Regions from separate parts of the Streptomyces hundungensis genome, predicted to be linked through region 1. Evidence: riboswitches for the same ligand, from Rfam matches in the RefSeq annotation. Region 1 holds a riboswitch; each other region holds the start of a gene.
What was found. Region 1 has a riboswitch for cobalamin ahead of DWB77_RS23735 (ABC transporter substrate-binding protein). Riboswitches for the same ligand answer to the same signal wherever they lie in the genome.
Positions count from the first base shown of each region.

Region 2: it holds a riboswitch for cobalamin, as region 1 does, so the genes downstream of both, DWB77_RS27340 (HoxN/HupN/NixA family nickel/cobalt transporter) here and DWB77_RS23735 (ABC transporter substrate-binding protein) in region 1, are expected to answer to the same signal.
Region 3: it holds a riboswitch for cobalamin, as region 1 does, so the genes downstream of both, DWB77_RS13285 (ribonucleoside-diphosphate reductase subunit alpha) here and DWB77_RS23735 (ABC transporter substrate-binding protein) in region 1, are expected to answer to the same signal.

Region 1 is NZ_CP032698.1:5,355,534-5,358,799, forward strand. Features, by position in the region: gene DWB77_RS23725 (amino acid permease) at 1-525, shown strand, start outside; gene DWB77_RS23730 (Mov34/MPN/PAD-1 family protein) at 611-1,033, shown strand; cobalamin riboswitch at 1,036-1,161, shown strand; gene DWB77_RS23735 (ABC transporter substrate-binding protein) at 1,200-2,180, shown strand; gene DWB77_RS23740 (FecCD family ABC transporter permease) at 2,321-3,266, shown strand, end outside.
Region 2 is NZ_CP032698.1:6,164,786-6,168,051, forward strand. Features, by position in the region: gene DWB77_RS39015 (hypothetical protein) at 1-285, shown strand, start outside; gene DWB77_RS27325 (arsenate reductase family protein) at 443-802, opposite strand; gene DWB77_RS27330 (hypothetical protein) at 920-1,201, shown strand; gene DWB77_RS27335 (metalloregulator ArsR/SmtB family transcription factor) at 1,392-1,754, opposite strand; cobalamin riboswitch at 1,845-2,042, shown strand; gene DWB77_RS27340 (HoxN/HupN/NixA family nickel/cobalt transporter) at 2,072-3,178, shown strand; gene DWB77_RS27345 (LysR family transcriptional regulator) at 3,199-3,266, opposite strand, start outside.
Region 3 is NZ_CP032698.1:2,994,752-2,998,017, forward strand. Features, by position in the region: gene mctP (monocarboxylate uptake permease MctP) at 1-637, shown strand, start outside; gene DWB77_RS13280 (Uma2 family endonuclease) at 707-1,291, opposite strand; cobalamin riboswitch at 1,370-1,532, shown strand; gene DWB77_RS13285 (ribonucleoside-diphosphate reductase subunit alpha) at 1,661-3,266, shown strand, end outside.

The DNA.
Region 1 (3,266 bases):
AACTTCGTCGTGCTGACCGCCGCGCTGTCCTCCTGCAACTCGGGCATGTACTCCACCGGCCGCATGCTGCGCGACCTCGCGCTCAACGGCCAGGGCCCGAAGGTCTTCACCAAGCTGACCAAGAGCGGCACCCCGCTGGTGGGCACCACGGTCTCGGCCGCCCTCATGCTGGTCGGCGTCTGGATCAACTACGTCGCGCCGGGCAAGGCGTTCGACTACGTCGTCTCCTTCGCCACCATCTCCGGCATGTGGGCCTGGATCATGATCCTGGTCTGCCAGATCCGCTACCGCGCCAAGGCCGACCGCGGCGAACTCCCGCAGTCCACCTTCCGCGCCCCCGGCGCCCCGTGGACCAGCTGGTTCGCGCTGCTCTTCATCGGCATGGTCATCGTGATGATGGGCATCGACAAGGACTCCCGCGTCTCGCTGTACTGCGCGCCACTGTGGGCCCTGATCCTGGGCGTCTCCTACCTGGTCCTCAAGGCCAAGAACCCCGAGAACAAGGCGTTCGCGAAGCGCAGCTAGCGCGCTGACCTGCAAGTTCTCACCATGCGGGCCGTCTCGTATCGACACTCGATACGCGGCGGCCCGCATGCTTATCCTTGCCGACATGCTGACCCTCACCCAGGCCCTGTACGACCAGCTCGTCGCGCACGCCCGCGCCGACCACCCCGACGAGGCGTGCGGTGTGGTCGCCGGCCCCGCGGGCACCGGCCGCGCCGAGCGCTTCGTCCCCATGCTGAACGCGGCCCGCTCGCCCACGTTCTACGAGTTCGACTCGCAGGACCTGCTGAAGCTGTACCGCGAGATGGACGACCGCGACGAGGAGCCGGTGATCGTCTACCACTCCCACACGGCCACCGAGGCCTACCCCTCGCGCACCGACGTGACGTACGCGAACGAGCCGGGCGCGCACTACGTCCTGGTGTCGACGGCGGACACGGACGGCGCGGGGGAGTTCCAGTTCCGCTCGTACCGCATCGTGGACGGCGTGATCACGGAGGAAGACGTCCAGGTCGTCGAGGCATACTGATCATGACGTTGTGGGCGGCAGGACCCAGGAAGCCGGTGTGAATCCGGCACGGTCCCGCCACTGTGACCGGCCCCGAGGACGAGCCCCGGCGCCGGAAGCCAGGAACTGACCTGCCGCCTTCTCCCGACGACAGGGGACGTGGAAATCCCCTCGGAGGAGCTCAGCCATGCCCTGGCGCCGCGCGGCACTCGCCGCCGCCCTGCTGTTCCCGCTCGCCGCGTGCACCACCCCGGCGCAGCCCGAGGCCAAGGGCGCCCCCGCGCCCGGCTTCCCCTACACGGTCACCAACTGCGGGGTGACCACCACCTACACCGCGCCCCCCGAGCGGGTCGTCACGATGAACCAGCACGCCACGGAGGTCATGCTGGAGCTGGGCCTCGCCAAGTCCCTCGTCGGCACCGCCTACTTGGACGACAGGATCGCCCCGAAGTACGCGGCGGACTACCGCTCGGTGCCGGTCCTCGCGGACGCCTACCCCTCCTACGAGAAGCTCCTGTCGGCCAACCCCGACCATGTGTACGGCGGTTACGCCTCGGCGTTCGCCGCCAACGAGGGCCGCGCGCGCGAAACCCTCGCCAAGAGCGGCATCACCTCCCGCCTCAACGTGGAGAACTGCCCCAAGGGCGCGGCGACGACCATGGACGACGTGTACCAGGAGGTCCGCGAGGTGGGCCGCACCTTCGGCGTACCCGACCGCGCGGAGGCCTGGATACGGTCCGCCGAGGCGACCAACGCCCGCACCCGGGCGGCGCGCGAGGGCGCCGCACCGCGCCCCGTGTTCGTCTACGACAGCGGCGACAAGACCGCGTTCACGGTGGGCGGCAAGGGCATCGGCAACGACATCGTGACGCGCGCGGGCGGTCGCAACGTCTTCGCGGACGACCTCAAGGAGAAGTCCTTCGGCGACGCCAGTTGGGAGAACGTCGTCGCCCGCGCCCCCGAGACCATCCTGATCCTGGACTACGGCGGCACCGGCGTGGACGCCAAGAAGAAGCGCCTGCGCGACGACCCCGCCCTCGCCTCCGTCCCCGCCATCAAGAACAACAGCTTCGCCGTGCTGCCGCTGTCCGACATGGTGACCGGCGTCCGAGCACCGGACGCGGTGGCGAAACTCGCCTCGCAACTGCGGACGGGCCAGGGCCGGTGACCGGGACCCGGCGCCCGGGCGGGGCAGCGCCAGCGAGCGAGGCCCGGCAGCCGGGCGCGGCAGGGCCGGTGACCGGGCTCCGACGCCCGGGCGGGGCAGAGCCAGCGAGCGGGCCCCGACAGCCTGGCGCGCCAGGGCCGGTGACCGGGACCCGGCCGGGCTCCCGTCTGCGCTACCCCGCGCTGCTCGGCGGCCTCGTCCTCGTCCTGCTGGCGGCAGCCCTCGCCGGGCTCGCGCTCGGCTCGGTGCGGATCCCCGCCGGCCAGGTGCTGGACATCGTCACCGGCGCCGCCGAACCCGGCCCGTACCGGGCCATCGTGCTCGACGTACGGCTGCCCCGCGTCGTGCTCGGCGCCGTCACCGGGGCCGGGCTCGCCGTCATCGGCACCGTCCTCCAGGCCCTCGTGCGCAACCCGCTGGCCGACCCCTTCCTGCTCGGCGTCTCCAGCGGAGCCTCCGCGGGAGCCGTCGCCGTCATCGTCCTCGGGGTCGGCGCGGGGGCGGCCACCACCGTCGCCCTGCCCGCCGCCGCCTTCGCGGGAGCGCTCACCGCGCTGGTCCTCGTGTACGCCCTGGCCCGGCGCGCCGGGTCCCTGACGGGCGGCCGCCTGGTCCTCGCCGGAGTCGCCGTCTCCTACGTCCTGTCCGCGCTCACCAGCCTGATCCTGGTCACCTCCGCCCGCGCCGAACACGTACAGGAAGTCCTGCACTGGACGCTCGGCGGCCTCGGTGGCGCCCGCTGGGACATGCTCGCCCTGCCCGCCGCCGCCCTCACCCTCGGCACCCTCGTCCTGATCACCCTGGCCCGCCCGCTGGACCTGCTGCTCGTCGGCGAGGAGGGCGCCACCGTGCTCGGCCTGGACACCGGCCGCTTCCGCGCCGCCGTCTTCGTCCTCGCCTCCCTGCTCACCGGCGTCCTCGTCGCCTACAGCGGGGCGATCGGCTTCGTCGGCCTGATGGTGCCGCACGCCGCCCGCATGGTGGTCGGCGCCGCCCACCGCACCCTGCTGCCCGTCGCGGCGCTCGGCGGCGCCGCCTTCCTCGTCCTCGCCGACCTCGCGGCCCGCACCGTCGCCGCCCCCCAGG
Region 2 (3,266 bases), 810 kb from region 1:
TCAGGGTCCACGGCTGGCGGAACCTGCATCCGTACCCCGGCGACGACCCGGCGGTCCGCATCCCCCGCATCCCGCGCGCCGTCCACACCCACGGCGTCTTCTTACGGCACCCCCACCCCGATCACGGCTGAGGATGCGAGTGGGACGACACCTGACGGATGGTCTGGGCTCCCAGCACCGAGCCTGGTGCCGTACCGGTCACCGCCCTGCGCCACCCAGCCGCCCCGTCGGCGGCCGGCGACCTTCTCAATCCCGACGAAGGAGCACCGCAACCTGGGCGGCTGACCCCGCGACCAGTACAGCGAAGGCCCGTGGCCCTGCATCGCAGGGCCGCGCGCGGGCCTCTTTGTGTTCACGGCCCCGAGGCGCCCGCTCCAAGCCGACGACGGTCTCAGCTATCCAGTCACTGACCGGACCTCGGCGGAGGGCGTCAGGAGCTAGCCTAGCGGGACAGGGCGTCGCGTACGGCGTCGTCGGTGCGGCCCACCACGGCCGTGCCGTCGTCCGCCGTGATGATGGGGCGCTGGATCAGCTTGGGGTGCTCGGCGAGCGCCGCGACCCAGCGCTCACGGGCGTCCGCGTCGCGCGGCCAGTCCTTGAGGCCGAGCTCCTTGGCGGCGGCCTCCTGGGTGCGGGTGATGTCCCACGGTTCGAGGCCGAGCCGGTCGAGCACGGCCCGGATCTCCTCGGGCGAAGGCACGTCCTCCAGGTAACGGCGCACCGTGTAGTCGGCGCCCTCCGCGTCCAGCAGGTCCACCGCGCTGCGGCACTTCGAGCAGGCCGGATTGATCCAGATCTCCATGCGGCAAGGGTACCTGCGAGACATCCCCAAAGCCCTGCCGGCCAGGGCCGATTGTCAGTGCCCCGCAGTAAAATTGAGGCAGTTAGTGAGGGTTCCCGACCGCCCAGGAGGACGCCCATGACCGCTGCCGTACTCACCTCGCACGCCCCGAAACAGCTGTCCCTCCAGCCCCTGCACAAGGTGCCGCTGCCCGCGGGGCGCCCGCGTGTGTGGTACGAGTCCCACAACCGGCGTCTGAAGGCGATGCGCCTGGCCATCGCCCTGCTCGACACGGGCGTCTACCGCCCCGAGCAGGCGCCCGACCGCGCGATACGCACCATGGCGGCGCTGATCGGGGTGCACCCCCCGTCGGAGGCCACCTGCCGCATGGTGCGCGCGCTGATCTACGACGGCCGCTGATCCGCGACCGGCGCTGACCGCCCGGATCGTGCCTCGGGAAACCGAGGAGACGATTCGGGCGGGGTGGCCGGGTTCGGCGGTGCGGCGGGCTGGCCGGGTGTGGCCGGGTGTGGCCGGGTGTGGTGGGGTGGCCATGGTTGGCCAGGGACGGGCCGGGTTCGGCGCGCCCGGAGGCGCTCCAACTTCCGCCTCAGACCGGCGCGTTCGCCGCGTACTCGTCGAGGAGCCGCGCGGTCGCCTCGTCGACCACGCGATAGCGCACCACCCGCCCCTCCTTCTCGCCGGCGACCGCTCCGGCCGCCCGGAGCAGTCGAAGGGCCTGGGAGACGGCCGGGTCGCGCATGCCCGTCGCCACCGCGAGATCGGAGACGGCCAGCGGGCCCGCCCGGTGCAGAGCGAGGAGCAGGGCGAGCCGGTTGGCGTCGGCGAGCAGCGAGAACCGGTCGGCCCAGGCGCGCACCCGGTCCGGGTCACCGATGGCCGCGACGGCGTCGCAGACCCGGTGGCCGTCGATGATGCGGTGGCCGGCGCGTTCGGCGGGGACGAGATGCATGCCCGCATCCTCGCAGGGCCGTGGCGCCCGGACAGGTGTGATCTTCGATACCTGCACAGCTGTGCAGCTGTGCGGGCAACTGACCAGCGTCTAGGGTGACCTGGCCGTGGTGTTCGGGAAGACCGGTGCGAAACCGGAGCGGCCCTCGCCACTGTGATCGGGTTCTCCGGGTTCCGGAGAGCCGCCGTCCCCTCGCGACGCCACTGGCCAGGATCCACCTGCCCGGGAAGGCCGGGACCAAGGCACCCACCCGTCAGCCAGGAGACCGGCCGCGGCATCTCACGAAGTGATCCACGAGGTGCTGGAGCGTGACCCGAATGACCCTGCCCGTCCGCACGTCCCCCGATACGGGCGCCCCCGTGGTGCCCTCCTTCCGCTGGCGGCGCGAGGACACCGTGCGCACCGCCGTCCTCCTCGCGGTGATAGCCGCCCTCCATGTCGTCGCCTTCGGCGTCCTGTTCCTGCTCGTGGCCCCCGAGCACTACGCCGTCGGCACCAAGACGTACGGCGTCGGCCTCGGCATCACCGCGTACACGCTCGGCATGCGGCACGCCTTCGACGCCGACCACATCGCGGCCATCGACAACACCACCCGCAAGCTGATGGCGGACGGCAAGCGGCCGGTCTCCGTCGGCTTCTGGTTCGCGCTCGGCCACTCCAGCGTCGTGGTCGTCCTGGCCGCCCTGGTGGCGGGCGGCGCGCAGCTCGCCGGCGTCCTCCTGAACGAGGACTCCAGCACCCACCAGGTGCTCGGCGTCGTCGGAACCACCGTCTCCGGTTCCTTCCTGTACCTGATCGCCGCCCTCAACCTGGTGGCGCTCTTCGGCATCCTGAAGGTGTTCCGCGCGATGCGGTCGGGCGCGTACGACGAGCGGGAACTCGAAGCCCACCTGGACTCGCGGGGATTCATGAACCGCATCCTGCGCCGCTTCACCCAGTCCATATCCCGGCCCGGCCAGATGTTCCCGCTGGGCTTCCTCTTCGGCCTGGGCTTCGACACCGCGACCGAGGTCACCCTGATGGTGATGGCCGGAACGGGCGCCGCCGCCGGGCTGCCCTGGTACGCGATCCTGTGCCTGCCCCTGCTGTTCGCCGCCGGGATGAGCCTGTTCGACACCCTCGACGGCACGTTCATGAACTTCGCCTACCAGTGGGCGTTCTCCAACCCGGTGCGCAAGGTCTACTACAACCTCACCATCACGGGCCTCTCGATCGCGGTGGCCTTCTTCATCGGCACCATCGAGCTCGTCGGCGTCCTGCACAAGAAGCTGGACCTCACCGACCCGGTCAGCGGCTGGGTGGCGTCCCTGAACCTGGACAACGTCGGCTTCGTCATCGTCGGCCTGTTCGTGGTGGTGTGGGGGGCGGCCCTGGCGTACTGGCGGTTCGGCAAGGTCGAGCAGAAGTGGGCGGGCGCCGCCTGAGGCGTGGCACCGCCCCGCAGTCAGGCCGTGCCCGAGATGCCGAACGCCCGCCGGCCGTGCGCGAGGAACGCACGCACCGCGGGACTGG
Region 3 (3,266 bases), 2.4 Mb from region 1:
GGACATGTTCCCGGACTGGTTCGCGGGCGTCGCCTTCGCGGCCATCGGCATCGGCGCGCTCGTCCCGGCGGCCATCATGTCCATCGCGGCGGCGAACCTCTTCACCCGCAACATCTACAAGGACTTCATCAAGCGGGACGCGACCCCCTCCCAGGAGGCCAAGGTCTCCAAGCTGGTCTCGCTGGTGGTGAAGGTCGGCGCGCTGGTCTTCGTCCTGACCATGGACAAGACGGTCGCCATCAACTTCCAGCTCCTGGGCGGCATCTGGATCCTTCAGACCTTCCCGGCCCTGGTCGGCGGCCTGTTCACCCGCTGGTTCCACCGCTGGGCGCTGCTCGCGGGCTGGGCGGTCGGCATGGTCTACGGCACGCTCGCCGCGTACGGGGTGGCCTCGCCCACCCAGAAGCACTTCGGCGGCTCCTCCAAGGAGATCCCCGGCATCGGCGAGATCGGCTACATCGGCCTGACGGCGTTCGTCCTGAACATCCTGGTGACGGTGGTCCTCACCGTCGTCCTGCGCGCCGTCAAGGCCCCCGACGGCATCGACGAGACCTCGCCGGAGGACTACACGGCCGACGCGGGCGACCCGGGCGTCACCACCGAGCTGCCGCCGGCGACGGCGGGGGCGGCGCACTGAGTTCGGCTGTCGGCACGGAGAGGGCCGCCGCATCCCAGGAGGATGCGGCGGCCCTTTCGTGTGCACCGATCAGCGCACCCAGTCCTTGAGCTGCTCGGTCTGGAGCGTGATGCCGACGGGGTCGGGGAGTTCGACGTCCCGGCCGAAGGGAAGGGTGCGTACCAACGCGTACCGGTGGCCTTCGGGCTCGCTGTAGACCGAGACCTCGCACTTGGCCCGGTCGATCAACAGGTACACCGGGATGCCGGTCTCCGCGTAGGCGCGTGGCTTCTCGACGTGGTCCCGCCGGTGGGTGTCGGAGTCCCACGAGGTCACCTCGACCACCATGAGGATCGGTTCCGGGTCCACCCAGTCGCCCTGGCCGACGAAGGCGTCGGATGGCGCGAGCGCTGCGTCCGGGATCGCCCGCCCCGCCCGATTCTGCTGAGCCTTGATCCCCTGCCCGGGGTGCAACCAGAGTTCCGGCCGATGCTGTAGGCAGATGCGCGTGAGCCACTGGGTGATGCGCCCGTGATCGCCGTCCGGCATGGCCTTGCTCCTGATGACCCCGTAGATGAATTCGAGCCGCGTCCCCTCCCTCTCACGCGCCGCTATGCGCGCGACGGCCTCGAAATCCTCCGTCAGCATGTGGGGCCGGTCTGTAGTCGCGGTCATCGCGGCTCGCCTCCTTCAGCGCTCTGCCACCGACGATAGCGGAGCTCTAGGACAGCCGGGGGCGAAACGACCGGTGACACAACATGTGGGGGGTGCGGTCCGCGGCGCCCCCCACATGTATGCTCATGCTCGCTGTCGCCGCAGGGGAATCCGGTGTGAATCCGGAACTGTCCCGCAACGGTATGACCTGTATGGATACGTACGGGTCGAGTCCGAGCACCTGCCGACGGCGTACCCGGTTCGACCGAGCCGGGTGCCAGACGTCCGGGCCTCGCGGTTGGGCCGGTGGACGACGCGCCGAGGGCTGCCCCGAGGCGCGCCGACGCCTCCCCCGCAGCGCCCCGTGCCGAGCGAGGGAGTGCCCCCACCGTGACCATCGCCCCAGCGGATCCCGCTTCAGCGATCACCGACGAGCTCGCGGATGCCCCGGGCACCGCGCTGCTGCGGACCCTGACGGAGCTCACCGCGGACCTCGCGGACACCGACCCCGGCCGGGTCGCCGCGGCCGCGCTGCGGGGCCGCAACTCCCGCTCCGACGCCGCCGAGTTGCGCGAACTGGCCACCGAGGCGGCAGCGGGGCTCATCTCGGAGGACCCGGCGTATTCCCGCCTCGCCGCCAGGCTCCTGACGCTCACCGCCGCCGAGGAGGCCGCCTCGCAGGGCGCGGTGTCGTTCTCCGCCTCCGTCGCGGTCGGCCACCGCGAGGGGCTGATCGCCGACCGCACGGCCGACTTCGTCGATGCCCACGCCGCCCGCCTCGACACCCTGGTGGACGCGGCCCTCGCCGACGGCGCCGACGACCGCTTCGGCTACTTCGGCCTGCGCACCCTCTACTCCCGCTATCTGCTGCGCCACCCGATCACCCGCAAGGTCATCGAGACCCCCCAGCACTTCATGCTGCGCGTGGCGTCCGGCCTCGCCGAGGACGATTCGGTCACCGCCGTGGACGAAGTGGCGTCCCTGTACGGCCTGATGAGCCGCCTGGACTATCTGCCGTCCTCCCCCACGCTCTTCAACTCCGGCACCCGCCACCCCCAGATGTCGTCGTGCTATCTGCTCGACTCTCCGCTGGACGAGCTCGACTCGATCTACGACCGCTACCACCAGGTGGCCCGGCTCTCCAAGCACGCGGGCGGCATCGGCCTCTCGTACTCCCGTATCCGCGGCCGCGGTTCGCTGATCCGGGGCACCAACGGCCACTCCAACGGCATCGTCCCGTTCCTGAAGACGCTGGACGCCTCGGTGGCCGCGGTCAACCAGGGCGGCCGGCGCAAGGGTGCGGCCGCGGTGTACCTGGAGACCTGGCACTCCGACATCGAGGAGTTCCTGGAGCTGCGCGACAACACCGGCGAGGACCAGCGGCGTACGCACAACCTGAACCTCGCGCACTGGATCCCCGACGAGTTCATGCGCCGGGTCGACGCCGACGCCTCGTGGTCGCTGTTCTCCCCGGCCGACGTGCCCGAGCTCGTGGACCTGTGGGGCGAGGAGTTCGACGCCGCCTACCGCAGGGCCGAGGCCGCGGGGCTCGCCCTCAAGACCATGCCCGCCCGGGACCTGTACGGCCGCATGATGCGCACCCTGGCGCAGACCGGCAACGGCTGGATGACGTTCAAGGACGCCTCCAACCGCACCGCCAACCAGACGGCGGAGCCCGGCCACACGGTCCACTCCTCCAACCTGTGCACCGAGATCCTGGAGGTGACCGACGACGGGGAGACGGCCGTGTGCAACCTCGGCTCGGTCAACCTCGGCGCGTTCGTCGACACCGCCTCCCACGACATCGACTGGGAGCGGCTCGACGAGACCGTCCGCACCGCGGTGACCTTCCTCGACCGGGTCGTCGACATCAACTTCTACCCGACCGAGCAGGCCGGCCGCTCCAACGCCCGGTGGCGCCCGGTGGGCCTGGGCGCGATGGGCCTCCAGGACGTCTTCTTCAAGCTGCGGCTGCCCTTCGACTCCCCCGAGGCGA